One region of the Cupriavidus sp. F041 genome, then DNA from elsewhere that is predicted to be linked to it. Evidence: predicted binding sites of a transcription regulator. Region 1 holds the regulator's gene; the other holds the start of a gene.

Region 1 (15,058 bases):
CTCGACGATCAGGCCCTTCTTGTCGGCACGCTTGACCGTACCGGTCATGACCTTTTCGCCACGATCGAGGTAATCGTTGAGGATCTGCTCGCGCTCGGCGTCGCGGATCTTCTGCAGGATCACCTGCTTGGCGGCTTGCGCACCGATACGGCCGAACTCGACCGATTCGATCTGCTCTTCGATGAACTCATCCAGCTCGATGTCCGGATTCTGCTCGCGTGCCTCGAACATGAGGATCTGCTTGTCCGGCTCTTGCAGGCCCTGTTCATCGGGGACCACAAGCCAGCGACGAAACGTCTCGTGCTCACCGGACTCGCGATCGATGGCGACGCGAATGTCCACGTCTTCCTCGAAGCGCTTCTTGGTTGCCGAAGCGAGTGCCGCTTCCAGCGCACCGAATACCACATCCTTGTCGACGTTCTTCTCACGTGCAAGCGCATCGACGAGCAACAGAACTTCGCGGCTCATTGCTTGTTCCCTTTTTTCTGATTTCCTTTGAAGTCGATCACCGGCACCAAGCGTGCGCGATCGACATCGGATATGGCGAATTCCAGCAGTGCCGTGCCATTCTGGCCTTCGAACTCGAGGCCGACCTGCTCCGCCCCCGGCTCACCGGTGGGCGTCTGCAGGATGCCGACGAAATTCTTCTGGCCATTGACCGGCAGGCGCAGCGTGACCCTGGCTTCCTGGCCCGCGAAGCGGACATAGTCAGCCAGTTTCTTCAGCGGCCGGTCCAGCCCCGGCGAGGACACTTCGAGGCGCTCGTAGTCGATATTCTCGACGGTCAGCACGTGGGTAAGCTGGCGGCTTACCTTCTCGCAGTCCTCAATGACGATGCCGGTTTCAGGCTGATCGATATAGACGCGCATGAGTCCGCCCGGAGCGCGCTCGAGCTCAACCAGCTCGTACCCCATGCCGTTAAGGGTGGTTTCGATCAAATCTGCCAGATGCACTGTATTCCCGAATAATGGCCATCAATACCGTGGCAGACCCAGCCCACCGGCACGGCCGCCTTTGTTGGCGGCTTGCAGCCTGCTTGCCTGCCAGCCATCCCGACCGGCGCGCCGTGAAACACGGCAAGCACACGAAACGGGCGAAGCAAAAAAAAATGGGCGCAATGCCCATCATTCGCCCACCCTTTTACAGGATGACTTTTGAATAGACTTGGATTATACGCTGTCGCGATGCAAAAGGCAAAGGCGCCGGGACTTGGCTTGCCAGGGGCGCGGCTTTGGCCGCGCATTTCCTTGCGTGACCAGTCCCGCGCGCACTGCCTTCCGTCGCTTTAGCGATTGCCGTCGCGGCCACCGCCGCCGCGAGGACGGCGATTGCCACTGGGCTTGCCAGCCTGCGGCATCACATTGCCGTTGGCTTCACCACCGCCGCGACGCTGGGAACGGCCTTGGCCGCCACCCATGCCACCCATGCCACCCATACCGCCCATCGGGCCCATGGGTCCGTTCGTGCCTCGGCTGCCCCGACCACCGCCGCGCCCCGGACCACCAGGACCACGCGGGGAACCCGCCGCGCCACCACCAAACTTCGTGGTATGCGAGGTGAGCAGCGTCGGGCCGCCGATATAACCCATCGAGGTCTGCATCGGATCGGGCTGACCGCGGCCTGCGCCACTACCGCGCGGGCCATTATTCCTGTTGACGCGCGGCAGGCCATCCATGCCGGTCGGCATCGGCATGCCGGCAATGGCTGCCTCGGTGCGCTGCTGGCGACCGCCCACCTTTGTGCCACCTCTGGGGCCGCCATCACCCTTGCCGGGCGCCTTCAAGCCGATGGACGCCATCAGCGCGCGCACGTCATCCGCGGCGAGTTCTTGCCAGCGGCCGCGCTTAAGGCCGCGGGGCAGCAGGAACTGACCGTACCGGGTGCGAATCAGGCGCGACACGGTCAGGCCAACGGCCTCGAACATGCGGCGCACTTCGCGATTGCGGCCTTCGGTCAGCGCGACGTGATACCAGTGGTTGATGCCCTCGCCACCGCCATCGGCGATACGCAGGAAATTGGCTTCACCATCGTCAAGCTTGATGCCGTGCAGCAGGCGCTGGCGATCCGCCTCCGCCAGTTCGCCCAGCGTGCGGACCGCATACTCGCGCTCCACGCCATAGCGCGGATGCATGAACTTGTTGGCGATATCGCCCGAGGAGGTAAAGATCAGCAGCCCTTCGGTGTTGAAGTCCAGGCGGCCCACGGCCACCCATTTCCCTGCCTTGATGCGCGGCAGGCTATCGAACACGGTCGGACGGCCTTCTGGATCCGACTGGCTGACGATCTCGCCCGCCGGCTTGTGGTAAAGCAGCACGCGCGGCGGCTTGGTCGACACACGGCGATGGATCAGCTTGCCGTTGACGCGGACCTGGTCGGCCGGCAGGATGCGTTGTCCAATATGGGCCGGCAGGCCATTGACAGAAACACGCCCCTGCAGGATCAGTTCCTCCATCTCGCGGCGCGAACCCAGGCCGCCCTCAGCGAGCACTTTGTGCAGCTTGGGCGCATCGTCATCGGCCGAGAGCTCTCGCACCGGCTTTACCTTGGCGCGCGCACCGCTGGTATCTTCCTGGTCGTACTGGCCGGAGATGACAAAACGGAACAGGTCTTCGCCACTCGCGGCCGCAGCTGCGGGTGCCTTCTCGGGCACACCCGGAGCCTGGCGCTGCGCGCCGCCCCTGCCTTTGTTTCCCTTGCCTGCCTGACGCGGACCACCCTGCTGCCCCTCGGCACTGCCGCGCCTGGCCGCGCCCTGCGGCTGCTGGCCTTGCTGCGGTTTGCGCTTGCGCGCTCCGTTGGGGTTGGCGCGGGCACCGTCGCGCTGGCGCTCGCCAGTGGCTTCGCTCGCGCCTTCGGCAGTGTCGCCGCTGAACGCGCGGCGGCCTCGCGGCGCCGGGCGTTCGCCCTGCTGCTCACCGGCCTGCACGGACTCGCCTTCGGCGGGCTTGCGCTTGCCGCGCGTACGCCCCTTTCTCACGCCATCACCACGCCCGGCTTGCGCGTCCGGTGCGGCTCCCGCGTCCGGACCGCCAGCGGAGGCAAGTGCATCGCCTTCCGCGGCACGCCCGCCGTCGCGGTCCTGCGTAGCCTGGCGGCGCGTGGCCACCAGATTGCGCAGGCCACGGCGCAGGCCCTTGCGGCGCGGCGCGCCTTCGGCGCCATTGCCGGCATCGCCGGCCGGCGTATCCGCCTGGCGGACGTCTTGATCAACAGAATCGGACAAGGTATTCACATTCGGATGTTGCATGGTGTTCAGTTGGACACGCGCTCGTCGTGCTCGCTGGGGTGCGCCGGATTCGTCTTGGACGCCCCCGGGACTTCGGACTCCTGCTCGCCGGAGGCCACTTGCTTGTGGTAACCGTTGGCGGGCGCTTCCGTTTGCTCATTTGCTTCGCCGTCATCGACGGCATCCTCCACGGCCGTGCCGTCAAGCCGCGCCCCCATGGGCTCGGCGGACACCAGTTCGCTCTCCGGCTCATCATCCGGGTCGGACACCGCGGGTACTTCTGCCTCGGGCACGGCTTGCGCCTGCACCGAGGCTTCCTTCTTTTCAAATGCTTCTACCAGTTCGGCGATGCCATCCGTGGCACCAGCATCGAGGACACCAGGAACGGACCGGGTCAATTCGCCAGCTTCAGACACATCGGCGACGGGCGCGCCAGCGTCGCCCGCAGCCTCCTCGCCGGCCTCGGCTTCACCCCCGCCGGCATCCGCGAACGCTTCTTCGTCGCTTCCGGCCGGCAGAGCAGGCACGGTGCCCAGGGGCTCGAAATCGATGGGCTCCTGGTTCAGCAGCGCGGCTTGCGTCTGCGCCTGGACATCCTCCAGCGGCGGCAACTCGTCTAGCGTGCGCAGGCCAAGATCATCAAGGAAGTGCTTGGTGGTGGCGTACAAGGCCGGCCGGCCCGGCACGTCGCGGTAGCCGATCACCTCGATCCAGCTACGGTCCTCGAGCTTCTTCACGACTTCGGTGCTCACCGCAACACCGCGGATTTCCTCGATATCGCCCCGGGTGACCGGCTGCCGGTAGGCGATGATCGCCAGCGTCTCCATGACCGCGCGGGAATATTTCGGCGGTTTTTCAGGATTCAGTCGGTCCAGGTATTCGCGCATGACGGGACGGCTCTGAAAGCGCCAGCCGCTGGCCAGCGCCACGAGTTCCACGCCGCGCTGCTCCCAGTCGCGGCGCAGCTCTTCCAGCAGCACCCGAATGGTGTCGGCACCGACGTCGTCGGCAAAAAGCCGGCGCAAGTCATTGACGCGCAAGGGTTCCTGCGCACAGATCAGCGCGGTCTCGAGGACGATCTTCGCCTCTTGGGTATTCATGTGATTGCGTGCAGCCTGTCTTTGCACCTGCGCCCCGGACAAACCCGGACGCACTGGAGATTGCGGGTTCAGCGGTTGGAATTGCCACCGCCATCTGACCGCGCAGCCAACCGCAATGCTTGATGCATGCAGTCGTGCGCTTTCTTTTTTGCATCGGGTGCCGGACCTGCCCGGCAGGAGATCGCCCGGCCACCGGCTTTACCTGCCGGTCGACGGAGCCCTTGCGTCGCGCCTTCCCCCTGATGTGGCGGACCTGTCCGGCACGACGTCCGTCGCTCCGGGTGCAAGAAAAATACGGATATCGGGCCTGCTTGGCCTATTTCACCCCGCCCTGCCGTGGCTGGTCTTTTGAACCAAATAATCTTTTGAACCGGACGGCGGATTGGGAACGGTCCCTGGCGGTAATACGTGCTCGAGGGTTCCTGGCATGCATCCCTGAGTGCGAATGCTACCTGACGATGCCACGATGAAATACGCTGCGCGATATCGCTGTTCTTGCGATTGTATGGCATTCCCTGGCAAACCTGCAACCGATTCGCACAGGCATCTGCCCGGCAAAGTGCGCAATGCGCCATGAAGCGGCGTATCAGAAGACCAGACAGAAGCCGTGCGCGGCCAGCGTCTCTGGTAAAAGCAGCGCGCGCGCCACCCCGACCACACCAAAGGCAACCACCGCCAAACCGGCAACGGTACGTACCGCCGGGCGGCGCGACCACTGCCTGAGGTAGCCGGACAGGCCCGAGATAACCAACAGGTTTGGCAAAGTGCCCAGTCCGAACACGGCCATCACCAGCGCCCCCGAAGGGGCGTTCCCGGCCAGCAGCGCCATCGCCAGGGCGCCATAGACCATGCCGCATGGTACCAGCCCCCAGGCCAGCCCCATGCCGTAGCGGCGCAGCAGCCGCCCCTGTGGCAGGCCCATGGGCGCCAGGCGCGCGCCCACGGCGGCAAAAACCCGGAGCAAACCGCCAGCGCCGCGCGCGGCAAACCGCTCCAGCCAGGCAGCCCCCACGACGCGCCCGCGCAACATCCATAAGCCCGACATGACCAGCATCATGCTGCCGATCCCGAACAGCCAGCGCTGCAGCGGCAGGTACTGGGCCTTCCAGACACCGGCGCCCAAGGTACCCAGCAAGGCACCCAACAGCGCATACATGCTCAGCCGCCCGGCGTGCATCACCAGGAGTTCGAGCAGCCAGTGGCCTGGCTGGCGCAGGATGATGGCCGGCACACGGGCCGTGCCGCCCTGCTCGGCGGCAAGCGCAATCCCGCCGCACATGGCCGCGCAATGCACACCGCCTAGCAAAGCCAGGGTAAAAACGCTGAAGAGCACGCCTACGGTCAACTTCTCCTCCCAATCACATCCCCTGGCGCGGTAAAATGCGCCCTACGCGCCCCCGCGACTCCAAGAGGCGCTATCAACATGAAGCCCGGCGCCCGCGCACATCCGCGCAATCGCGAATCATGACGACGGGCACGGCAGGCGGCGCCACGCAGATGGCAGGCCCCGCCAGACCCGCGCCAGGCTAATGTGGATAGCGCTTCCAACCGACAGCTCTCAACGTCAAGCTTTCAACTCAATGCGCCTGCCACACGCGCTTGAGTGATTGCGCTAAACCGACAGGCCCCAATTGCTAACATCCATTCCCATTACCGAGATGTCGCCCCGCTGCTCCACTTGCTCGCTGGGACAGCTCTGCCTGCCCGTCGGCATGTCGCAGCAGGACCTCGAAAAAATGGATTCGCTGGTGCAGGAGCGCGTGCGCGTACGCAAGGGCGAGACCCTGTACCGCCTCGGCGATCCGCTCACCGCCGTCTATGCGATCCGCTTCGGCACGCTCAAAACCCACCTGACGATGGAAGATGGCCGCTCGCAGATCACGGGCTTCCACCTCCCCGGCGAAGTCGTCGGGCTCGACGGCCTTGGCGAAATGCAGCACGCATCCGACGCCACCGCCCTTGAGGATACCGAAGTTTGCGTGGTGCGCTTCGGCGACCTCCAGTCGCTGTCCGGTTCGCTCCCGTCGTTGCAACACCAGTTCATGCGGCTGATGAGCAAGGAAATCTCGCAGGACCAGGTGATGCTGATCACGCTGGGCTCGATGCGCGCCGAAGAGCGCCTTGCCGCCTTCCTGATCAACCTTTCGGAGCGCCTTTCCGCGCGCGGCTATTCGGCCTCCGAGTTCGTCCTGCGCATGAGCCGCGAGGAGATCGGCAGCTACCTCGGGCTCAAGCTCGAAACCGTCAGCCGCCTGTTCTCCCGTTTTGCGGAAGCCGGGCTGATCCAGATCCGCCAGCGGCACGTCAAGCTGGTCGACATGACAGGCATCAAGCAGATCATCAACAAGTCCTGCTAGTCCGGCAGGCATCGACCGGCCGCGCGGAGCTTCCCGGCTCCGGCGGCATTGGCGGCCGCCTTGCCTTCCTTGCGTTGTGCCAATGCCACGCCGCGCCGGCCTGGCCACGGCACCCCTGCTCCGCCGCCCCCTGCCCCGCAGCGCGAAGACGCGCATCGCGCTCACTCCAGTTCGTCTGTCTCCGCCAGCCGCGTGGGCATGGTGTAAAGCGTCAGGCCACTCGACAGCGAACAGAGCACCCACGCTATCAGGAAGCTCACTGTGTAAACCGCCTCCCGCGACGCCTCGACCGGCTGTCCGAAGAAGCGCAGATCGCCGGGATCGACCACCGAAAACACCAGAGCGGTCGTCAGCCCGGCTACCAGGAAGCCGGGCCATAGCACCCACATCAGCCAGCGCAGTCTCATGGTCACCTCGCCTGCGCCGTGGCCGGCGCAGCTTGCCGCCCGATACCGCTACCCGCCTTCTCGACCACCAGCCCGTGCCGCGATACGCCATCGACAACGGGCGGGTCCGGGTGCGTCATAGCCAGCCAGATCGTGACCCCGCAGGCCACCATCGCCAGCAAGGGCCCGCTCATCAGCAGCCATGGCCAGGGTTCCTTCCACCAGGGATTGCTTTGCTGCATCATCAGGCCTCCTCTAGATTTCTCGGTTCAAAGATTGCGCGGTACGATGAAGCTGGTGCCCTGGCTGATTTCCGCGCCGCCCCCACTGTCATCTCCTGTCGCGGTGACCGTCACCTGGATCTTGTGCGTGCCCCGGCCAGCGGCTTCGATCGGCACGCGCACGCGAATCGGAATCAGGCGGTTTGAGGTGGGCTCGAGATTGCCCGCAGCGTGATCATATTCCACGGCCAGGCCCTTCAGGTCATCACTGTCCGCGCGGATGGCCACATGCATCGGCGCCTCGGTCGTGTTGATCAGTTGCAGGCGATAGACGTTCTCGATCCAGCGCCCCTCCACTTCCCTGCCCAGCGCGCCGCGGTCGCGGATGATATCGACCTTGAGCGGCGTGCGCATGGCCAGCGACACCGTGAAGCCGGCAACCAGGGCCAGCCAGATCACGGAGTACACCACCGTGCGCGGCCGGAACAGACGCTTGCGCGCCTCCGCCTCGGGCAGCACGCTGCGCATGGCGTTCTCCGAGGTGTAGCGGATCAGCCCGCGCGGATACGCCATCTTGTCCATGACCTGGTTGCAGGCGTCGATGCAGGCGCCGCAACCTATGCAGTCGTACTGCAGGCCGTCGCGAATATCGATGCCGGTGGGACAGACCTGCACGCAGATGCTGCAGTTCACGCAATCGCCCAGGCCGGCGGCCTGGTGGTCCACCTTGCGCGAGCGGCTGCCGCGCGGCTCGCCGCGGCCCACGTCATACGTCACCACATACGTGTCGCGATCGACCATCACGCTCTGGAAGCGTGCATAAGGACACATGTACTTGCACACCTGCTCGCGCATGAAGCCGGCGTTGCCCCAGGTGGCGAAGGCGTAGAACAGCATCCAGAACGTTTGCCACGGCCCCAGCGACAGGCTGAGCACGTGGCCGCCCAACTCGCGAATGGGCGAGAAGTACCCTACGAAGGTAAAGCCGGTCCACAGCGCGATCACGATCCAGAGTGTGTGCTTGGTGGCCTTGAGCCGCAGCTTGCGCGCGCTCCACGGATCGCCATCCAGGCGGATGCGGGCAAAGCGATCGCCTTCCACATGCCGCTCGATCCACATGAAGATCTCGGTGTACACCGTCTGCGGACAGGCATAGCCGCAGAACAGGCGACCCGCGATCGCCGTGAACAGGAACAGCGAGAGCGCGGAAATCACCAGCAGCACGGACAGGTAGATCACATCCTGCGGCCAGAGCACCAGGCCGAAGATGTAGAACTTGCGCGCGCCGAGATCGAACAGCATGGCCTGGCGGCCGTTCCATTGCAGCCAGGGCATGCCATAGAAGAACAGCTGGGTCAGGACCACCATCCAGACCCGCCAGCTCGAAAACGCACCTGTGACCGAGCGCGGATAGATCTTGCGGCGGACTTCGTACAGGGTTTCATCCGAGGTTTCCCCATCGCCCGTGGCGGATGCGGGCTCGCGAAGAGGCCCCCAGGCGGCTCCGTGCTTTCTCAGCGGTTCCGGTTCCGGGGCATTCATGGGCGATCACCCCCAGCGGCACGCAGGCTCCACATGCAGGCGTCGCGGTTCATTGCCCGCTCCCCGAGGGGGCCGCCCCATTGTTCGACAGTCCCCAGACATAGGCCGTCAGCATGCGGATGCGCTCCGGCGTCAGGATTTCCTCGTGTGCCGGCATGTGGTTGTTGTGACCCTTCAGGATGGCATCGACGATGTTTGCCTCCGAACTGCCGTACAGCCAGACCTTGTCCGACAGGTTGGGCGCACCGAGCGCCTGGTTGCCCTTGCCGGAAGAACCATGGCAAGCCGCGCACGTGGACTTGAATGTGCTTTCGCCACGCGAGGCGCGAATCGGATCGGAAGACAAGTCTGACAGCGAACGAACGTATTGCGCGACGTCGCCGGCCAGCTTGCCGTCGATAGTCGAAGCGAATGACGGCATCACGCCATTACGGCCCTTGGTAATGGTCTGGGTGATGGTGGCGGGATCGCCGCCATACAGCCAGTCGTTGTCGGTCAGGTTAGGAAAGCCGCGGCTGCCGCGCGCGTCGGAGCCATGGCATTGCGCGCAGTAGTTGAGAAACAGGCGCTGCCCGATCTCGCGCGCAGCCGGATCCGCGGCCACCTGCTTGACGTCCATTTGCATGTACTTGCCATAGACATCGCTCTGCACCTGCTCAGCCGCCTTGCGATGCGCCTCCAGCTCGACCCGGCTGGAGGTCTTGAGCACGCCGGCGTAGGAACCCAGGCCGGGGTACAGCACCAGGTAGACCAGCCCGAAGAGGCAAGCCAGCAGGAACATCCACATCCACCAGCGTGGCAGCGGATTGTTCAGCTCGCGCAGGTCGCCGTCCCACACGTGGCCGGTGTCTTCGGTAGCGCCGGCCACCTTGACCACCTTGCGTTGGGAGAACAGCAGCCATATGCACCAGACGATGCCTACCAGCGCGATGGCGGCAATGTAGTAACTCCAGAAATCCGTGAAGAAGTCGCTCATGACTCAGTGTTCCTGCTTGGTGTTGTTTGCGCCGCCGGCACGATGGCGGCCGTCGTGGTTCGCGGCCAGCGGCTCGTCGGGCAAGGCGAATGGCAGCATGGCCGACTCCTGGTTGGCTGCCTTGCGGCCGGACGACCAGGCCCACCAGCAGATCGCGAGAAACGCCACCATCGAGATCACGGTGGAAAACGCAGTGATCATTGCCATGGCTTACTCCTTGGCCGGCGCGGCTGCGGGCTGAGCCGCGGCTGCGGTGTCCACACGCACATTGCGCTTGCTGATGCCAAGCTCCTGCAGGTAGGCGACCATCGCGTCCTCTTCGGTCTTGCCTGCCAGCGTGGCGGGCGCCTGTTCGATCTCGGCGTCGGTATAGGGCACACCCAGCCGCCTCAGCGCGCGCATGCGGTCGCGGATATCGTTGGCCTGCAACGGAGCCTTCTCCAGCCACGGGTAGGACGGCATCACCGACTCGGGTACCACGTCGCGCGGATTGCGCAGGTGGATGCGCTGCCAGTCATCGGAATAGCGGCCGCCCACGCGCGCCAGGTCGGGACCGGTACGCTTGGAGCCCCACAGGAAGGGATGGTCATAGACCGATTCGCCAGCCGTCGAGTAGTGGCCATAGCGTTCGACATCGCCCTGCAGCGTACGCACCTGCTGCGAATGACAGCCCACGCAACCCTCGCGGATATAAATATCGCGGCCCATCAGGCGCAGCGGCGAATACGGCTTGATCCCAGTGTCGGGCTCCGTAGTGGAGTGCTGGAAGAACAGCGGCACAATCTGGACGAGCCCGGCGATGCTGACCACCAAGATGGTGCAGATGATCAGCCAGCCGATGTTCTTCTCCAGGGTCTCGTGCGTAAAGAAGCTTCGTTTTTCAGACATCGTTTCTATCCTGGAATGATCAATGGGCGGAGGCACCAACGCTGGTCGGGATCGGCGCATCCACCGCGGGCTTGCCGATGATGGTCCGCGCCACGTTGTAGGCCATCAGCAACATGCCGGAGAGGAAACACAGGCCACCCAGCAAGCGGATCAGGTAGAACGGATACTTGGCCTTGACCGCTTCCACGAAGGCGTAGGTGAGCGTGCCGTCGGGCTGCGTGGCCCGCCACATCAAACCTTCCATCACGCCTGCGATCCACATCGAGGCGATGTACAGGACCACGCCGATGGTGGCGATCCAGAAGTGCAGTTCGATCAACCGCACGCTGTACATCTCCTTCTCGCCAAACAGACGCGGGATCAGGTAATAGAGCGAGCCGATCGAAATCATCGCGACCCAGCCCAGCGCGCCGGAGTGCACGTGGCCGATGGTCCAGTCCGTGTAGTGCGACAGCGCGTTGACGGTCTTGATCGACATCATCGAGCCCTCGAAGGTCGCCATGCCGTAGAAGGACAGCGCCACCACCAGGAACTTGAGGATGGGATCGGTGCGCAGCTTGTGCCAGGCACCCGACAAAGTCATGATGCCGTTGATCATGCCGCCCCAAGAAGGCGCCAGCAGGATCAGCGAGAACACCATGCCGAGCGATTGCGCCCAGTCGGGCAGCGCGGTGTACTGCAGGTGGTGGGGGCCGGCCCACATATAGGTGAAGTTCAGTGCCCAGAAGTGAACGATCGACAGGCGGTAGGAGTAGATCGGGCGGCCGGCCTGCTTGGGAATGAAGTAATACATCATGCCCAGGAAGCTGGTGGTCAGGAAAAAGCCCACCGCGTTATGGCCGTACCACCACTGCACCATGGCGTCCTGCACGCCGGCATAGGCCGAGTAGGACTTCCACATCGTCACAGGCATCTCGACGTTGTTGACGATATGCAATATGGCGATGGTCAGGATGTAAGCGCCGAAGAACCAGTTGGCCACGTAGATATGGCGGGTCTTGCGCTTCATGATGGTGCCGAAGAACACGATGGCGTAAGCCACCCAGACCAGCGTGATCAGGATGTCGATCGGCCATTCGAGTTCGGCGTATTCCTTCGAGCTGGTGAAGCCCATCGGCAGCGTGATGGCCGCGGCGACGATCACCAGTTGCCAGCCCCAGAACGTGAACGCGGCCAGCGGGCCGCAGAACAGCCGTGCCTGGCAGGTACGCTGCACGATGTAGTAGGAGGTGGCAAACAGTGCGCTGCCGCCAAAGGCGAAAATGACGGCATTGGTATGCAGCGGACGCAGGCGCCCGAAGGACAGCCATGGCGTGTTGAAATTAAGCTCCGGCCAGATCAGCTGTGCTGCAAGCAGCACGCCGACGGCCATACCGACGATCCCCCAGACTACCGTCATGACGGCAAATTGCCGCACGACGCCGTAATTGAAGGTGTCGGCGCGAGAATACGCGGCGGTGACAGCCATTCAGACCCCCAGATTGGATAAATATGAATTGATGTTGTGACTGTAGGAAAACCGCGCTCCGGGCGTCTTGATCTGTATCAAGCGCACGGGAAAGCATGGGAACTAAGGCGCAACGGCGTCTCGCATCCGCACACATGCGCGTCGCGCGTGGGCGAAGACGGCAATTCCTGCCGCGGCACGCGGCGGCGAGAAAGGGGGATCTCCATGTGGGGCGGAGCGCGGCCGCGATGGATTAGGGCTTGTCGTTATCGAGCAGGATGGCCTCGCCGGGCCGGTCGAGGTCGTCATATTGCCCGGCATGCAGCGCCCACCATAGCGCGCCGGCGATCACGGCCACCAGCACCAGGCTCATCGGCACCAGCAGGTAGAGCATGTCCATGTGTCAGTCTCCGGGCTTGCCCGAGCGCAGCAGGCGCCAGGCGTTAGCCACCACCAGCAGCGATGACACCGACATGCCGATGCCCGCCATCCAGGCGGTGACATAGCCGGTCGCCGCCAGCGGGATGGCGATCACGTTGTAGGCAAAGGCCCAGCCGAGGTTCTGGCGCACCACGCGGCGGGTGCGGCGGGCCGTCTCCAGCGCGTTCGCGATCTCGGCCACACGGCCATGGGTCAGCACGGCATCGGCGCCGGCCTGCGCCAGCGGGGCGCCGCTGCCGATGGCGATCGAAACCTGCGCCTGCGCCAGTACCGGCGCATCGTTGATGCCGTCGCCCACCGCCAGCACAACCGCACCGGCACGCTGCAGGTTCGCCACATACTCGCGCTTGCCTTCGGGCGTGACGCCGCCCTCGCGGCGCGCGATCTGGAAATGATCGGCCCACCAGCCGACCGAGGCCGGCGTGTCGCCTGAAACCAGGTGGCAGGTCAAGCCGAGCGCACGCAACGCAGCAAGCAATCGCGCCGACTGCTCGCGTTCAATGTCGGCGAGCACGAACACGGCCTGCGCACCCCTCGCACTGCCCAGCCACACCAGGGTGGCCCCGCTGCGCTCGCTGGCTGCCAGCGCGGTGGAAATGCCTTCACGGTCCGTGCTTGCATTCCTACCCAGCGCCGCCACAAACTCGCGCCGCCCCAGGCGGTAACGCTGCCCGTCCACTTCAGCCTCCAGCCCCTGCCCCGGCACATTGCGCATGGTACTGACGGCGTGCACCCCGTCGGCAAGTCCCTGAGCCTGCGCTGCCTCGACGATGCCCCGCGCGATGGGATGCTCGCCGGAGCGTTCCATGGCCGCGGCCAGTTGCAGGCTGGCATCGGCGCTGGCGTCGCCCAGGGCCAGGATTTCGGTCAGCGCGAAGCGGCCTTGCGTGAGCGTGCCCGTCTTGTCGAGCATCACGTCGGTAACGCCTGCGAGCGTTTCCAGCGCGTGACCGCGCGTCAGCAGCAGCCCGCGGCGCGAAAGTGCCGCCCCGGCGGCGGCCAGCGCGGCGGGCGTAGCCAGCGAGAGCGCGCACGGGCAGCTGACCACCAGCACCGCCACCGTCACCAGCAGCGCGCGTGACGGGTCGATCCAGGCCCACCAGACCACCCCGGCAAGGGCGGCAAGCACCAGCAAGATGCCTACGAACCATCCGGCAACACGGTCGGCCACAGTGGCCAGGCGCGGCTTCTCCGCCAGCGCGCGGTCCAGTACGGCGACGATCTCGGCCAGCCGGGTCGCCGCGCCTACCTTCGACACGCGCAGCTCAAGCGGACTGGTGGTATTGAAGCAGCCCGCCAGCACCGGATCGCCGATACCACGAGGCACCGGACGGCTCTCGCCAGTCAGCATGGATTCGTCCAGCTCACTGGCGCCAGCAACAACGGTGGCATCGGCCGGAACCACCTCGCCAGCCTTGACGCGGATCAGGTCACCTGCGCGCAAGCGCGCCACCGGCACCCGCTCGCCTGCCCCGCCCTCGCCCCGCAGGCGTTCGCACGTGGCCGGCAACTGCCGCGCGAGCATCTCCGCGCCGCTGCGCGATGCCTGGCGCACACGCAGTTCCAGGTATCGCGCCAGCAGCAGGAATGCGACGAACATGGTGACCGAGTCGAAGTAGACCTCCCCGGTGCCGCGCAGCGTGGCCGCCGTACTGGCAAGGAAGCCCGCGCCGACGCCGATCGCCACGGGCACGTCCATGCCCAGGTGGCGCTGCCTCAGGCTGCGCCACGCCCCGGCGAAGATCGGCGAAGCCGAGTACAGCACCACGGGCAAGGTCAGCACCAGGCTGGCCCAGCGCATCAACTGCAACTGGCCGGGATCGATCGTGGCTTCATGGGTGTAGATGGGCCATGCGTACATCATCACCTGCATCATGCCCAGCATGGCTACCGCCATGCGCATCAGCAGGCCACGGCGTGCGTGGCGATCCTGCCGGTCGGAGCGTGAGACCTCGAATGGCCACGCCAGGTAGCCGATGCCGGCCAGTGCCGCGAGCAAGGCGGAAACCGGCTGCTCGGCCGCGCGCCAGCGCACCACCACGCGGCGGGTCGCCACATTGGCGATCACCGATTCCACGCCAGGCAGGCTGCCGAGATGCTGCTCGATCAGCCAGGCACAGGCCGCGCAACGGATATTCTCCGGCGCCAGCGTGATCTCGGCACGGCGTTCGTCGAGCGGGCGCACGAACTGCGTCCGCAATTCCTCGGTGTCATAGGCGGCCCACACGGGCTCGGCCTCGCGCCGCGCCGCCTCGTCGATGGGACGGGCAAAACGGGCCTGGTCGCCATAAAGATGCCCGAACCCGGCGGCGTGCAGGGTCTGCGCCAAGGCCTGGCAGCCGCCGCAGCAGAAGGATTGGTCCTTGCCGCCGATGCTGGCATGCAGGGAGGGCTCGGCGGCTGGAAGCGGCTGTCCGCAGTGAAAGCAGCCTTCCTGCACGACGGCCGCCGGCGCGCCGCTTGCGCGTGCAAGC
Region 2 (15,058 bases), 1.8 Mb from region 1:
GGACACGACGGTCACGGCGGTCAGCACGCGATGGGTGCGGCCTGCCAGCGCCGCCAGCATGCGCGCGGCGTCGGCGTCGTCGGTGGGCTTGCCGAGGATCTCGCCGCCCAGGCAGACGGTGGTGTCCGAGGTCAGGATCGGGGCGTCGGGCAGGGCGCGCCGTTCGCGCCGGCGCAGCGCGGCCTCGGCCTTGAGCGCGCATACGCGCTGCACGTAGTCGTCGGGGCTCTCGCCCGGCAGCACGGTTTCCAGCGCCTCGGCGTCTTCGGTGTCATCGGCCAGCAGCAGTTCGTAGGCGACGCCAAGCTGGGTCAGCAATTCGCGCCGGCGCGGGCTCTGGGAGGCGAGGTAGAGGAAGGAATGGGTCACGGCAGGGCAGTCGGGAATCCGGGGAAATGTGCCGGCGGCATGCGCCGCTTCGGTCGCATTGTACCTGCCGGCCTCGCCCGCGGCGTGCCACTGGCGGCGGCCAGCCGGCTTCAGGCGCGATGGTACGGATGATTCTGCGTCACCGACCAGGCGCGGTAGAGCTGCTCGGCCAGCAGCACGCGCACCATGCCATGCGGCATGGTCAGGCTGGACAGGCGCAGCAGCGTCTGCGCGCGCGCCTTTAGCGCGGGATCCAGCCCGTCCGCGCCGCCGATCAGGAAGGCGACGTCGCCGCCTTCGCGTTGCCAGTCGCCCAGCTGGGCGGCGAGCTGCACCGTGGTGAGATCGCGCCCGCGTTCGTCCAGTGCCACGATGCGGCATTGCTTAGGCAGCGCCGCCTCGATGCGGGCCGCCTCGCGTTGCATCACGGTGGTGGCGTTATTGCTCGACGAGCGCGCCTCGGGCTTGATTTCGCGCAGCTCGATGCGCAGCTCGGGTGGCATGCGCTTCGCGTACTCGGCGAAACCGGTTTCGATCCAGCCGGGCATCTTGTGGCCAACGGCCACGATCAGCAACTGCATGACGGGAAGCGGAACGGTTCCGCTCAGGCCGAGCGGGTGGTGCGCTTGCGCGCGGCCGGTGCCTTGGCGGCAGCCGTCTTGGTCGCTGCGGTCTTGGTGGCGGTCTTGCGTGGCGCGCCGGTACCGGCAGCCGTCTTGCGCGGCGCGGCGGACTTGGCCGGCGCCTTGCGTGCCGGGGCCGAGCCCAGTGCGCTGGTCAGGCGTTTCTGTACGGTCGGGGCGCGGTTGGTGGCGATGGCGTCCGGATCGGTGTCTTCGTGGCCAAGCGGCGGCGAAGGCTCTTTCATGCCTTCGGGCAGGCGGGCCAGGGCCGGCCGCAGGCCGGTGGCGCGGCGTGCGGTGCGTACCACCGGGCTATCGTCCTCGTCTTCGCTGTCGATGGGCTCGCTGGCCTTGGCCAGGCCCTTCTTGGCGGTGGACAGCTTGAGCCGTACCGGCTTGTCGCCCCAGAGTTCTTCCAGGTTGTAGTACATGCGCAACTGCGGCTGCATGATGTGGACCACCGCGTCGCCGCAGTCCACCAGCACCCATTCGCCCGTTTCCAGCCCTTCCACCGCGACGATATGGCCGCCGGCGTCCTTGACGGTATCGCGGACCGAGGCGGCCAGCGCCTTGGTCTGGCGGTTCGAAGTCCCGCTGGCGATCACCACCCGGTCGAACAGTTCTGTCAGGTGGGTGGTGTCGTACACCTTGATGTCCTGCGCTTTGACATCCTCGAGGCCGTCGACGATGGCGCGTTGCAGTTTACGAATATCCATGGTGCTTTTTCAGTTCAGCTGAGATCGGTTTGGGGGCGGGCCGGGATGGGCAGATCCGACTGGGTCGGCCGATACAGGCCGCGGCTCGCGATGTAGTGTGCCACGCCGGACGGCAGCTGGTCATCTGCCGGTTGTCCGGCAGCCAGGCGTTGGCGTAGGGCGGTGGAGGAGAGGTCGACGGCAAGCGTCTGGTCGATCCACATGCGGCCGGAGGGCATGGATTGTATCAGGTCGGTGGATGCCCGCCGCGCGGCGAGCTCTTCCCGCACCGGACCATCGAGTTCGGCGAGGTCGAAACCGGGTCGCGTCGCTACGCAAAGGTGCACGTCGGCGAACAGTTCCTGCCAGCCATGCCAGGTGTGCAGGCGCAGCAACTGGTCGGCACCCATGAGCCAGGCCAGCGAAGCGGTGGGGCCATAGTGCTGGCGCAGTTCGTGCACGGTATCGACTGTGTAGCTGGGGCCCGCGCGATCGACTTCCATGCGGCTGGCATGGACCAGCGCGCGGGTGTCGGACAGCGCCTGCGCGGCCAGTTCGGTCATGGCGAGGCGGTCGGCGGCGGGGGTGACGTCGTCGCCTTTTTGCCATGACTGGCCGGTTGGGATCCAGACCAGTTCATCCAGTTCGAGATGCTCGATGCAAAGCCTGGCCAGCGCCACGTGGCCGATATGGGGCGGATCGAAGGTGCCGCCGAGGATGCCGAGCCGGTAGGGGCGGGCGCCGTTGGTTGCGTCTGCCGCGTTGGCGGTGAGCGGTCGTGCGATGTCGTGTGCCATGGGGTTGCCGTCAGGCCCACTCGCGCACAGGCAGGAAGTCGGTGTACAGCGCGCTTTCCGCGCTGCCCGGCTCCGGCTGCCAGTCGTAGCGCCAGCTTGCCAGCGGCGGCATCGACATCAGGATCGATTCGCTGCGTCCGCCCGATTGCAGCCCGAAATGCGTGCCGCGGTCGAATACCAGGTTGAACTCCACATAGCGGCCACGGCGGTAGGCCTGGAATTCCCGCTCGCGCTCGCCATAGGGCGTGTCCTTGCGCGCCTGCAGGATCGGCAGATAGGCCTCCAGGAATGCATCGCCCACGGATTGCATCATGGCAAAGCTGCGATCGAAGCCCAGCGCGGAGAAGTCATCGAAGAAGATGCCGCCAATGCCGCGCGCTTCGCCCCGGTGCTTGAGGAAGAAGTACTCGTCGCACCATTGCTTGAAGCGCGGATAGAGTTCGCCGCCATAGGGCGCGAGCGCATCGCGGCAGGTGACGTGGAAGTGCGTGCAGTCTTCGGCGTTGCCGTAGTACGGCGTCAGATCCATGCCGCCGCCAAACCACCAGACCGGCTCTGCTCCTTCCTTCACCGCCATCAGGCAGCGCACGTTCATGTGCACGGTCGGGACATAGGGATTGCGCGGGTGGAACACCAGCGAGACGCCCAGCGCCTCGAAGCCGCGGCCGGCCAGCTCGGGCCGGTTGGCCGTGGCCGAGGGCGGCAACGCGTCGCCGCGCACATGCGAGAAGCCCACGCCGGCGCGCTCCATCACGGCGCCACCTTCCAGGATACGGGTGCGGCCGCTGCCGCGCAGGCGCTCGGTGGGCGGCTTCTCCCAGGCATCGGTGGAAAACGCCTTGCCGTCGATGGCGGCGACAGCGTCGGTGATACGGTCTTGCAGACCGAGCAGATAGGCACGGACTGCCTGGGAATCGATCATGGTGTGCGGGCGGGTGGCCGGAGCGGTGACGGCCGGGCAGGTCAGTCAACCTGCCCGGCCGTCATGGCGATGTCATGATTGTACTGGCTGGGACAACACTTGGCCGGATTCGGCAAATTCAGCACAAAGCGCCGTAAAGGGCCAAGAAATCGTAGCGAGCGGCCCGCCGTGGGCCGCGCAGCAGATCTATTCGTCCCTTTACCGTTTGATGGCGCGGTAGCCGATGTCGGTGCGGTACTGCATGCCATCGAAGTGGATCTTCTCGGCCGCGCTGTAGGCCGCGCGTTGCGCTGCCTTGACGGTATCCGCCAGCCCCACCACGCACAGGACACGGCCGCCCGTGGTCAGCAGGGTGCCGTCCTTGAGCGTGGTGCCGGCGTGGAAGGTCACGCTTTCCTCGGTTTCGGCCGGGATGCCGGTAATGGCGTCGCCCTTGCGCGGAGCGTCGGGATAGCCGTAAGCGGCCATCACCACGCCCAGCGCGGTGCGGCGGTCCCAGTCCAGCTCGATCTCGTCGAGCTTGCCGGTGACGGCGTGCTCCATCACGTCGACCAGGTCGGTCTTCAGGCGGGCCAGGATCGGCTGGGTTTCCGGGTCGCCCATGCGGCAGTTGAATTCCAGCGTCTTGAGGTTGCCTTCGGCGTCGATCATCAGGCCGGCGTAGAGGAAGCCTGTGTAGACGATGCCGTCCTTTTCCATGCCGCGCACGGTCGGCATGATGATCTCGCGCAAGGCGCGGGCATGCAGCGCGGGCGTGACCACCGGCGCCGGCGAATACGCGCCCATGCCGCCAGTATTGGGGCCTGCGTCGTGATCGAGCAGGCGCTTGTGGTCCTGGCTGGTAGCCAGTGCGAGGACGTTCCTGCCGTCCACCAGCACGATAAAGCTGGCCTCCTCGCCTTCGAGGAATTCCTCGATCACCACGCGCGCGCCGGCATCGCCGAGGCGGTTGTCGGCCAGCATCATGTCGACCGCGGCGTGCGCTTCTTCCAGCGTGGCGGCAACCACCACGCCCTTGCCGGCGGCCAGGCCGTCGGCCTTGATCACGATCGGCGCGCCCTGCGCGTCGATGTAGGCATGGGCGGCGGCGGCGTCGTTGAAGGTCTGATAGGCGGCGGTCGGGATGCCGTGGCGCTGCATGAACGCCTTGGCGAAATCCTTGGACGATTCCAGCTGGGCCGCCGCTTGCGTGGGGCCGAAGATGCGCAGGCCCTTGGCACGGAAGATATCGACGATGCCGGCCGCCAGCGGCGCCTCGGGGCCGACTACCGTGAAGTGCACGCCCTCGCGCTCGGCAAAGGCGGCCAGCACTTCCGGATCCGTCAGGGGCACGTTCTGCAGACGCTTGTCGAGCGCGGTGCCGCCGTTGCCCGGCGCCACGTACACCACCTGCACCTTGGGCGACTGGGCCAATTTCCAGGCCATCGCGTGTTCACGACCACCCGAGCCGACAACCAATACTTTCATGATCTACTGCCAGAAAAAATTACGCATGCGAAGTGCGAAAAGCGGCAGCCATGGCCTGTCGGGCCGCGCTGCCGCCGTGAGGCGAGGTCTTGCCCGATCCCCGCCTTATTCCTCGATCACCGCGTTGGTGAAGACTTCCTGCACGTCGTCCAGGTTTTCCAGGGCGTCGAGCAGCTTTTGCATCTTGACGGCGTCGTCGCCGGAGAAGCTGACTTCGTTCTGCGGCTTCATCGTGACGTCGGCCATCTCGGCCTTGAAACCCGCGGCTTCCAGCGCGGCTTTGACTATGGCGAAATCGTTGGGCGGGCACAGCACTTCGATCGATTCGTCGTCGTTGGTGACGACATCGTCGGCGCCGGCTTCCAGCGCGACTTCCATCAGCTTGTCCTCGGCGGTGCCGGGGGCGAACAGGAACTGGCCGCAGTGGGTGAACATGAACGCCACCGAGCCTTCCGTGCCCATGTTGCCGCCGTTCTTGGAGAAGGCATGGCGCACTTCGGCCACGGTGCGGGTACGGTTGTCGGTGAGGCAGTCGACGATGATGGCCGCGCCGGCCAGGCCGTAGCCCTCGTAGCGGATTTCTTCGTAGTTGGCGCCTTCCAGGCCACCCACGCCGCGCTGGATGGCGCGCTGGATGTTGTCCTTCGGCATGTTCGCGTCCATCGCCTTGTCCATGGACAGGCGCAGGCGCGGGTTGGAATCGGCATCGCCGCCGCCGAGCTTCGCGGCGACGGTGATTTCCTTGATCAGGCGGGTCCAGACCTTGCCGCGCTTGGCGTCAGCGGCGGCTTTCTTGTGTTTGATATTGGCCCATTTTGAGTGACCGGCCATGATTCTCTCCGAAGCGCAAAACGTTTGATGCGCGCGCCCTGACGGCGCGCGCCGGCCGTGCCGGGCGAACAACGGGTGATCGGCGGCACGGCTGGATGGTGTGGTGTGTCTGTGAGCCGGCCTGGGGGCTGGCTATAATCAGCCCAGCATTTTATCACGCGGCCCCGCCGCCGCCGGTCCCCCGATCACGGGGGGCGGCGCGCGGGCGGGGACGGTCGCGGCGATGCCGCTGTGCTGCCTGCCAACCAGAGAAACCATGGCCGAACCCATCCTCATCGCCAAGAACGCCGAGCTCGAACTTGCCCTGCTGCCCGAGATGGGCAACCGGCACGGCCTGATCACCGGCGCCACCGGCACCGGCAAGACCGTGACGCTGCAAAGCCTGGCCCAGGGTTTTTCGCGGCTGGGCGTGCCGGTCTTCATGGCCGACGTCAAAGGTGACCTGACCGGCATCTCCCAGCCGGGCAAGCTCTCCGACAAGCTCAAGGCGCGCCTGGCGGACCTGGGCCTGCCCGAGCCGGTGTGGGGCGCCTGCCCTACCACGCTGTGGGACGTCTTCGGGCAGAAGGGCCATCCCGTGCGGGCGACGGTCTCGCATATGGGGCCGCTGCTGCTGTCGCGCATGCTGGACCTCAACGACACCCAGCAGGGCGTGCTTAACCTGGTATTCCGTATCGCCGACGCCAGCGGGCTGTTGCTGCTCGACGCCAAGGACCTGCGCGCCATGCTGCAGTACGTGGGCGACAACGCCGGGCAGTTCACCACCGAATACGGCAATATCTCGGCAGCCTCGATCGGCGCCATCCAGCGCGGCCTGATGGCGCTGGAATCGCAAGGCGCCGATGTGTTCTTCGGCGAGCCCATGCTCAACCTGGATGATTTCATCCAGACCGAGAACGGGCAGGGCGTGGTGAATATCCTGTCCGCTGACAAGCTGCTGAATTCCCCCAAGCTCTACGCCACCTTCCTGTTGTGGCTGCTCTCGGAACTGTTCGAGAAGCTGCCCGAGGCCGGCGATCTCGACAAGCCCAAGCTGGTGTTCTTCTTCGACGAGGCGCACCTGCTGTTCAACGACGCGCCCAAGGGCCTGCTCGACAAGATCGAGCAGGTGGTGCGCCTGATCCGCTCCAAGGGCGTTGGCGTGTATTTTGTCACGCAGAATCCCGCCGATATTCCCGACACCGTGCTGGGGCAGCTCGGCAACCGCGTGCAGCACGCGCTGCGCGCCTTCACGCCGCGCGACCAGAAGGCCGTCAAGGTGGCGGCGACCACCATGCGCGCCAAGCCAGGCCTGGACCTGGAGAAGGCGATCGGGGAACTCGGCGTGGGTGAGGCGCTGGTGTCGCTGCTCGACGCCAAGGGCATTCCCGGTATGACGGAACGTGCCTGGATAATGGCGCCCGGCAGCCGGATCGGCCCCATCACCGATGACGAGCGCAAGCAGTTGCTGGCTGCGTCGCTGGTAGCCGGCACCTACGAGCAGGCGATCGATCGCGAGTCGGCCTACGAGAAACTCAAGGGCCGGGCGGCCGCGCCGGTGTCATCCCCGTCCACCGCCGGCAACGGCGCGCCAGCGCCCACGGCAGGCCAGCCGGAGCAGGCACCCGCGCAGGGTGGCGGCTGGCTCGACCAGGCGGGCGAGATCTTCGGCGGGCTGACCAAGGGCACCGGCAAGACCGGGCGCGGCGATTCCATCCTGGAGTCGATGGCCAAGTCGGCGGCGCGCACGGTCGGCTCGCAAGTCGGGCGCGAACTGATCCGCGGCGTGCTGGGCAGCCTGCTGGGTTCCGGCAAGAAGAAATAGGCGAAAGCCGGACGGCGCCGGCGGCCGGTTCAGCGGCGTTGCGCCGCTGCCTCGTCTTCCCGCATCTTGCGCAGGAACAGCCGGGTGAAGAACCACCCCATGCCAATGATGAAGCCAATGACGCCGAGGCTCATCAGCCCGGTGCTGGTGGTGAACAGGATCTTCAAGGCTGCCATCTGGGTCTCCCTGGTCAGGCACGGCACACCGGATCATGTGCCGTTGCCGCCAGTCTAGGCAGACCCCTCGCCGCGCGGGTTGAGGCGGATCAAGCCGGGCGCAGAGAGCGCGCGGCTCGAGCCGTTTTCAAGGGAACGCTCAGTTCTTGGTCCCGAACAGCCGGTCGCCAGCGTCGCCCAGGCCAGGAATGATGTAGGCGTGCTCATCCAGATGGCTGTCCAGCGAAGCCACGAACAGTTTCACGCCTGGGTGTGCCTTCTGGAACACTTCCACGCCTTCCGGCGCAGCCACCAGCGCGACGAAGGTAATCGAATCGTCCGCCACGCCGCGGCGCTTCAGCACGTCGACCGCGTGCGCGGCGGAATAGCCGGTGGCGACCATCGGATCGCACAGGATAAAGCTGCGGTCTTCCACGTCGGGCAGGCGCACCAGGTATTCCACAGGGCGGTGCTGGTCATCTCGGTAGACACCGATATGGCCGATGCGCGCCGAAGGAATCAGCTCGACCAGGCCGTCGCTCATGCCCACGCCGGCGCGCAGCACTGGCACGATGGTGAGCTTCTTGCCGGCGATCACGGGTGCATCGAGTTCGACCAGCGGCGTCTCGATGTGGCGCGTGGTGAGCGGCAGGTTGCGCGTGATTTCATAGCCCATCAGCAGCGTGATCTCCCGCAGCAGTTCGCGGAATGTGCGCGTGGACGTGTCCTTGTCGCGCATATGGGAGAGCTTGTGCTGGATCAGCGGGTGATCGAGGATGTACAGCTTGGGGAAACGCGGATCTTGCTTCATGGCGGGTAGGCGGCTGGAGTGGGCGCGATGGCCCGGTGCAGCCGGATTGTAATGGATGCGGAGCCGCGCGCCTCCGGCGGTGTCCCGGCCGGAAGCGAGCGGCGCCCGCCGCTCAATCCACCGAGATGCTGGCGCTCTTGGCGACCTTGCCGAATTTCTCGTACTCGGACAGTGTCAGCGACTGCAGTTCCGCCGCGCTCGATCCCTTCGGGTTGAAGCCCGCTTGGACCAGCTTGTCCTTGACGTCCGCATTGCCCAGCGCCTCGACGAAGGCGGCATTGAGCGCCTGCACCACCGGCGCGGGCATGCCGGCGGGCCCGTACACGCCGAACCACGGCTCGACAGCGTACCCAGCCAGGCCGGCCTCGGCCAGCGTCGGCACATTCGGCAGGGCGGGCGAGCGGCTCTTGCCGGCCACGGCCAGCGCGCGCAGCTTGCCGCCCTGGATGTGCGGCAGCGAGGCGGGCAGGTTGTCGAACATCACCTGCACGTGGCCGCCCAGCATATCGTTGATGGCCGGGCTGCTGCCTTTGTATGGCACATGGGTCAGGCCCGCCTGCGTCATCTGCGAGAACATCGCGCCGGCCAGGTGCATCGACGTGCCGGTTCCCGCGGTCGCGTAGGTCAGGCCGGGGTGGGCCTTGGCATAGCTGACCAATTCCGACACGGTTTTCACCGGCAGGCTGTTGCTGACTTCCAGCACGATGGTCGAGGTGCCGAGCAGGCTCACCGCGGTGAAGTCCTTGCGCGGATCGAATGGCACGTGCTTGTAGATATGCGGGTTGAGCGCATTGGTCGAGATCGCGCCGAAACCGATGGTGTAGCCGTCCGGCACGGCCTTGGCGACCGCCTCCATGCCGATATTGCCGCCCGCTCCGGGGCGGTTTTCCACCACCACCGGCTGGCCGAGCTTCTCGGCTACTTTCTGGCCGACGGTGCGCGCGACCAGGTCGGTGGTGCCGCCGGCGGCATAGGGCACGATAAAGCGGATTGGCTTGGCGGGGAAATCCGCGGCGCTGGCGGTGCCGGGCAGCCAACCGGCCGCGAGCGCGGCCGCCGCGGCCACGGCGGCCATCAGCGGATGGGCGCCATGCTGGCCGGTCCTCGGCGCGCGACGATTGCCGCGGAAGGCGAAGCGAGGGGGCACTAGGGAAAGGGCTGCTGCCGTCATGAGTGAATGCTCCTGGTTCTTCTTATTGGGCACGTGTTGCACGCGCCGAGCGGCGAGCTTACGGCAGTTTCAGGATGCCTGCCAGCGGCGGCGTCGCCACCATCCAGTCGAAACCGGAGCCAGACAGCAGAGGGTGCGTTGCATGGCGGATTCCTCAAGGAAGGTGACATCGCCCAACAGCCGCACGCAGGACAATGGGCGCCAGATGCAGTTGACTCTTTTCGAATACAATGGCTCGCGTCTTCAGCGGTCCGCCTTGCCCCCGGCGGCGCGCGGCCCTTCTATCATCCGGCTTTCCCGTGTCCGCATCCCAGCTCTCCAGCACCAGCAGCGTGTCTCCCGCCCAGCCGGCATCGCAGCGCGCCGGCCTTGCCGTGGCCGCCGTCGGCGCCATCCTCTTCTCCGGCAAGGCGATCGTCGCCAAGCTGATGTACCGCTACGACGTCGACGCGGTCATGGTCATCAGCCTGCGCATGCTGTTCGCCGTGCCGCTGTTCATGGCCATCGGCTGGTGGCAGTCGCGCCGGCTGCCGGCGCTGTCCTGGGCCGACCGCGGCCGCATCGTCTTCCTTGGCATCATCGGCTACTACCTGTCGAGCTTCCTCGACTTCCTCGGGCTGCAGTACATCACCGCCGGGCTGGAACGGCTGATCCTGTTCCTGACGCCATCCTTCGTGCTGCTGGCCAGCGCTGTGCTGTTCAAACGCAGCATCAGCACCCGGCAATGGCTGTCCTTGCTGCTTGCCTATATAGGCATCGTGCTGGTTTTCGCGCATGATCTCGACGTGAGCGGCAGCGGCGTGTGGCTCGGTGCCGCGCTGGTGCTCGGTAGCGCACTCACTTATGGCATTTACCTGATTGCCTCGGGCGAACTGGTGCAGCGTATCGGGTCGCTGCGGCTCGTGGCCTATGCGATGTGCGTTTCCACCGCCTGCTGCGTGGTGCAATACCTGGTGCTGGGACGTCCGCTGGCGGCGCTGCTGCAGCCAGCGCCGGTGATGTGGCTGTCGCTGGTCAACTCGGTGTTCTGCACGGTGCTTCCGGTGTCGCTGACCATGGTGGCGGTGGCGCGCATTGGCGCGCCGATGGCGTCGCAGGCGGGCATGCTCGGGCCGGTGTCCACCTTGTTTCTCGGCTTCTGGCTGCTGGGCGAGCCGATCACCGGCGTGCAGCTTGCCGGCAGCGCATTGGTGATGGGCGGGATATATTTACTGTCGGCGCGCCCCGGAGCCAAGGGGCGCGGCGGAGTGAAGGGCACGCAAGATAACAAGCAGGCGGGTGGCCGCCTCGATGACACAAGGAGTCGATGAGATGGATCTAGGATTGCGCGGCAAGCATGCGCTGGTGTGCGGCGCCAGCAAGGGTCTCGGTTTTGCCTGCGCCGATGCGCTGGCTGCCGAAGGCGTGGACGTGGTGATCGTGGCGCGCGGCGCCGAGGCGCTGGAAAAGGCGGCGGCGGACCTGCGCGCGCGCCACGGCCGGCGCGTGGTGCCTGTCGCCACCGACATCACCACCCCGGCGGGGCGCAAGCTGGCGCTGGACGCCGTCGCCAAGCTGGGCGACCTGGACATCCTCGTCAACAACGCGGGCGGGCCGCCGCCGGGCAACTTCCGCGACTGGGACCGTGATACCTGGCTGGCAGCGATCGATGCCAATATGCTGACGCCGATCGAACTGATCAAGGCCACGGTGGACGGCATGATCGCGCGCAAATGGGGCCGCATCGTCAATATCACCAGCGGTGCCGTCAAGGCGCCGATCGACGTGCTCGGGCTGTCCAACGGCGCACGCTCCGGCCTGACCGGCTTCGTCGCCGGGCTGGCGCGCGAAGTGGCGCAGCATGGCGTGACCGTCAACAACCTGCTGCCCGGCCCGTTCAATACCGACCGCCTCTACAAGACCATGGAAGGCGGCGCCAAGCAGGCCGGCCTGTCCGTCGAGGAAGTCGCGCAGCGCCGCGCCGCGCAGAACCCGAGCCGCCGCTTCGGCGAACCGGCCGAGTTCGGCGCCACCTGTGCCTTCCTGTGCAGCCGCTATGCGGCCTACATGACCGGGCAGAACATCCTGCTCGACGGCGGCGCTTACCCCGGCACGTTCTGAGCGCCTGCCCCCCCTCCGGGCGGTGGCAGTGCCGCCGCCCGGCGTGTTTCCCGCCGGGCCGCACCGGCCCGGCCTTTGCTGACTGGCCAGGATGACGCCGATGACTCTCCCCCGTATCGCGCTGATCGCGCACGACCACAAGAAAGATGACATCGTGGCCTTTGCCGGCCGCCATCGCGATTTCCTGGCGCGCTGTGAACTGCTGGCAACCGGCACCACGGGCGGCCGCCTGAGCGACGAAATCGGCCTCACGGTGACGCGCCTGCTGTCCGGACCCTGGGGCGGCGACCTGCAGATCGGCGCGCAACTGGCCGAGGGCCGCGTCGGCGTGGTGATCTTCCTGCGCGATCCCATGACGTCGCAGCCGCATGAACCCGATATCAATGCACTGGTGCGCGCCTGCGACGTGCACAACGTGCCTTGCGCCACCAACGTGGCGACCGCCGAGCTGTTGATTGCGGAGCTGCGGCGTATATACCCGGAGCCGGGCAAGCCGGCCTGATCGTTTCCGCGCGGACCGCGCATGGACATCGCTTGCCGACGCGCATCGACAAGCATCGACAAGCATCAACAGGAACAGGAGCGAGACATGAGCAAGGCCATCCGCATTTTCGAGACCGGCGGCCCCGAGGTGATGCAGTGGGTCGACGTCGAGGTCGGGAATCCCGGCCCCGGCGAGGTTCGCGTGCGGCACGAGGCGGTCGGCCTCAACTACATCGACGTTTATTTCCGCACGGGGCTGTACAAGCAGCCGCTGCCGGGCGGCCTCGGCATGGAAGGCGCCGGCGTGGTGGAAGCCGTGGGCGATGGCGTGCGGCACCTCAGCGTGGGCGACCGTGTCGCCTATGCCGGCCGTCCCACGGGTGCGTATGCCCAGGTACGGGTGATGCCGGCCGATATCGTGGTGCGCCTGCCCGATGCCATCTCGTTCGAGCAGGGCGCGGCGATGATGCTGCAGGGCCTGACCACGCAATACCTGGTGCGCGACAGCTACCGGGTGCAGCCGGGCGATACGGTGCTGCTGCACGCCGCCGCGGGCGGGGTTGGCCTGATCGCCAGCCAGTGGCTCAAGGCACTGGGCGCCACGGTGATCGGCACCGCCGGCAGTGACGAAAAAGCCGCGCTGGCGCGCGCGCATGGCTGCGACCACACCATCGTCTATACCCGCGAATCGTTCGTGGACAGGGTCAGGGAAATCACCGGCGGCAAGGGCGTCGCGGCGGTCTACGATTCAGTCGGCAAGGATACCTTCAATGGCTCGCTGGATTGCCTGAAGCCGCGCGGCACCCTGGTGGTGTTCGGCAATGCGTCGGGTCCGGTGCCGCCGTTCGATCTCTCGGTGCTGGGCAACAAAGGCTCGCTGCGCGTCACGCGGCCGACGCTGATGACTTATGTGGTGCACCGCGAACTGCTCGAGCCGATGGCGGCCGAACTGTTCGAAATGGTGACCAGCGGCCGGGTCCGGATCGAGGTGCGCCAGCGCTATGCGCTGGCGGATGTGGCACAGGCGCATCGCGATCTCGAAGGCCGCAAGACCACCGGCACCACGATCCTGCTGCCCTGAGCGGCGCGCGCTAGCGGGCGCGCACCGTAGTGGCGCCGGCGCGCGCCTCGGCCTGCCGCAGCACATGCGGCGGCAGGCGCTTGAGCATGAAGTGCACCGCCAGCGGAATCAGCACCACGTCGTCCACGATGCCTAGGCCGAGGATAAAGTCGGGAATCAGGTCGATGGGCGAAATGGCGTAGAGCACCAGGCCGAACGTAGCCGGCCGCAGCCAGGGCGGCGCGTCGGGATGGCGCAGCGCGAACCACAGCAGGCGGCCGTCGCGCCTCAGCAGCGTCCACAGTGCTGAAAATCGTTTCCACATGAGAAGCCTCCCTCACTTTTCACTTGCGACGTGGCCAGGTTGGGCCACTCGCAGATAGCTTGGGCCAATCCACGGGGCTTCAAGTTCCGTAGGGGGAGTCCGGGCAGGGGAGGACTTCGGGGAGGAGCGGCGGGGCCTGGCAGGCGACCCGCCGCCGTGCCGGCATTCCCGCGGGTGCGGGATGCCAGTACAGTTTGAACCGGTGCTTACGTTCAGCCCGGGATCTTGCCTTCCACGCCTTCGACGTAGAACTTGATGCCATGCAGGAAGCCATCGTCGGCGACCTGGTCCTTGGCCAGTTGCTCCTTGCCGGTGTTGTCCTTGAGCGGACCCTTCCAGATCGGCGCGGAACCGTCGGCCACGCCCTTCTTGCGCTCTTCCACCAGTGCCTTGACGTCATCCGGCACCACGGCGTTGAAGCCCTTCAGGTCAATCATGCCTTCCTTCAGGCCCCACCACGTGGTGCTGTTTTTCCACTGGTTGGCCAGTACGTCGCCCACCACCTTGTTGTAGTAGACGCCCCACGAAATCACCGAGGCGGCCAGGTGGGCCTTCTCGCCGAACTTGCTCATGTCGCTGTCCCAGCCGAAGGCGTACACGCCCTTTTCCTGCGCGGTCTGCACCACGGCGGCGGAGTCGGTGTTCTGCATCAGCATGTCCACGCCCTGGCCGATCAGCGTGGTGGCGGCTTCGCGCTCCTTGCCCGGATCGAACCACTTGTTCACCCACACCACCTTGACGGTCGCCTTGGGATTCACGCTGCGCGCGCCCAGGGTGAACGAGTCGATATTGCGGATCACCTCGGGGATGGGCACCGATGCCACCACGCCCATCTTGCCGGTCTTGCTCATCTTGCCGGCGACCACGCCAGCCAGGTAAGCGCCTTCATAGGTGCGTACGTCGTACTGCGCCAGGTTGTCTGCGGTCTTGAAGCCGGTCGCGTGCTCGAACTTCACGTCCGGGAATTCCTTGGCCACCTTGAGCATCGATTCCATGTAGCCGAAGGTCGTGCCGAAGATGAGCTTGTTGCCTTGCGCGGCGAGGTCGCGGAACACGCGTTCGGCATCGGCGGCGGATTCAGGCACGTTCTCGACGAAGGTGGTCTTTACCTTGTCGCCGTACTTTTCTTCCACGGCCTTGCGTCCGGCGTCATGGGCGTAGGTCCAGCCCGCGTCGCCAACCGGGCCGATATAGACGAAGGCAACCTTCAGCGGTTCGGCCTTCTGCTCGGCGGCGGGGGCGGAAGCCGGGGCGGCGCTTTCCGCCGGCTTTTCCGCTTCCTTCTTGCCGCAGCCCGCGAGGGCCAGCACGGCGGTGGCGGCCAGTGCGGCGAGGGTTTTCCTGCGCGTGACGATCATGATTTCTCCTTGTAATGACCTGGGTACTGATTCTTTGACTAAGGTTGCAACTGTGGCTCTGGTAACGGGGGTTTTCAGCGTGAGGTC

The links. The regulator FNR, encoded in region 1, switches genes on or off when oxygen is low (the NO sensors DNR and NnrR bind a similar motif). The targets are predictions, from matches to a motif close to TTGATNNNNATCAA.
Region 2: ACZY0R_RS20530 (DUF3149 domain-containing protein) is a predicted target of FNR. The motif match lies at 7,764-7,777, and genes of this name have one in related genera.

Annotation. Positions count from the first base shown of each region.
Region 1 covers NZ_JBVASY010000002.1:2,502,344-2,517,401, forward strand. The annotation lists gene nusA (transcription termination factor NusA) at 1-468, opposite strand, end outside; gene rimP (ribosome maturation factor RimP) at 465-953, opposite strand; gene rluB (23S rRNA pseudouridine(2605) synthase RluB) at 1,286-3,247, opposite strand; gene scpB (SMC-Scp complex subunit ScpB) at 3,253-4,326, opposite strand; gene ACZY0R_RS28960 (sulfite exporter TauE/SafE family protein) at 4,913-5,671, opposite strand; gene fnr (fumarate/nitrate reduction transcriptional regulator Fnr) at 5,958-6,683, shown strand; gene ACZY0R_RS28970 (hypothetical protein) at 6,845-7,090, opposite strand; gene ACZY0R_RS28975 (FixH family protein) at 7,093-7,314, opposite strand; gene ccoG (cytochrome c oxidase accessory protein CcoG) at 7,339-8,832, opposite strand; gene ccoP (cytochrome-c oxidase, cbb3-type subunit III) at 8,882-9,808, opposite strand; gene ACZY0R_RS28990 (cbb3-type cytochrome oxidase subunit 3) at 9,812-10,015, opposite strand; gene ccoO (cytochrome-c oxidase, cbb3-type subunit II) at 10,019-10,696, opposite strand; gene ccoN (cytochrome-c oxidase, cbb3-type subunit I) at 10,716-12,164, opposite strand; gene ccoS (cbb3-type cytochrome oxidase assembly protein CcoS) at 12,397-12,543, opposite strand; gene ACZY0R_RS29010 (heavy metal translocating P-type ATPase) at 12,547-15,058, opposite strand, start outside.
Region 2 covers NZ_JBVASY010000002.1:742,064-757,121, forward strand. The annotation lists gene ACZY0R_RS20490 (Maf family protein) at 1-387, opposite strand, end outside; gene rlmH (23S rRNA (pseudouridine(1915)-N(3))-methyltransferase RlmH) at 480-950, opposite strand; gene rsfS (ribosome silencing factor) at 974-1,708, opposite strand; gene ACZY0R_RS20505 (nicotinate-nucleotide adenylyltransferase) at 1,723-2,484, opposite strand; gene hemF (oxygen-dependent coproporphyrinogen oxidase) at 2,495-3,406, opposite strand; gene purD (phosphoribosylamine--glycine ligase) at 3,605-4,873, opposite strand; gene ACZY0R_RS20520 (YebC/PmpR family DNA-binding transcriptional regulator) at 4,979-5,704, opposite strand; gene ACZY0R_RS20525 (helicase HerA-like C-terminal domain-containing protein) at 5,961-7,508, shown strand; gene ACZY0R_RS20530 (DUF3149 domain-containing protein) at 7,538-7,684, opposite strand; gene upp (uracil phosphoribosyltransferase) at 7,824-8,474, opposite strand; gene ACZY0R_RS20540 (Bug family tripartite tricarboxylate transporter substrate binding protein) at 8,587-9,549, opposite strand; gene ACZY0R_RS20545 (DMT family transporter) at 9,978-10,955, shown strand; gene ACZY0R_RS20550 (SDR family oxidoreductase) at 10,957-11,745, shown strand; gene ACZY0R_RS20555 (methylglyoxal synthase) at 11,846-12,247, shown strand; gene ACZY0R_RS20560 (quinone oxidoreductase family protein) at 12,335-13,309, shown strand; gene ACZY0R_RS20565 (YkvA family protein) at 13,320-13,613, opposite strand; gene ACZY0R_RS20570 (BMP family ABC transporter substrate-binding protein) at 13,826-14,971, opposite strand.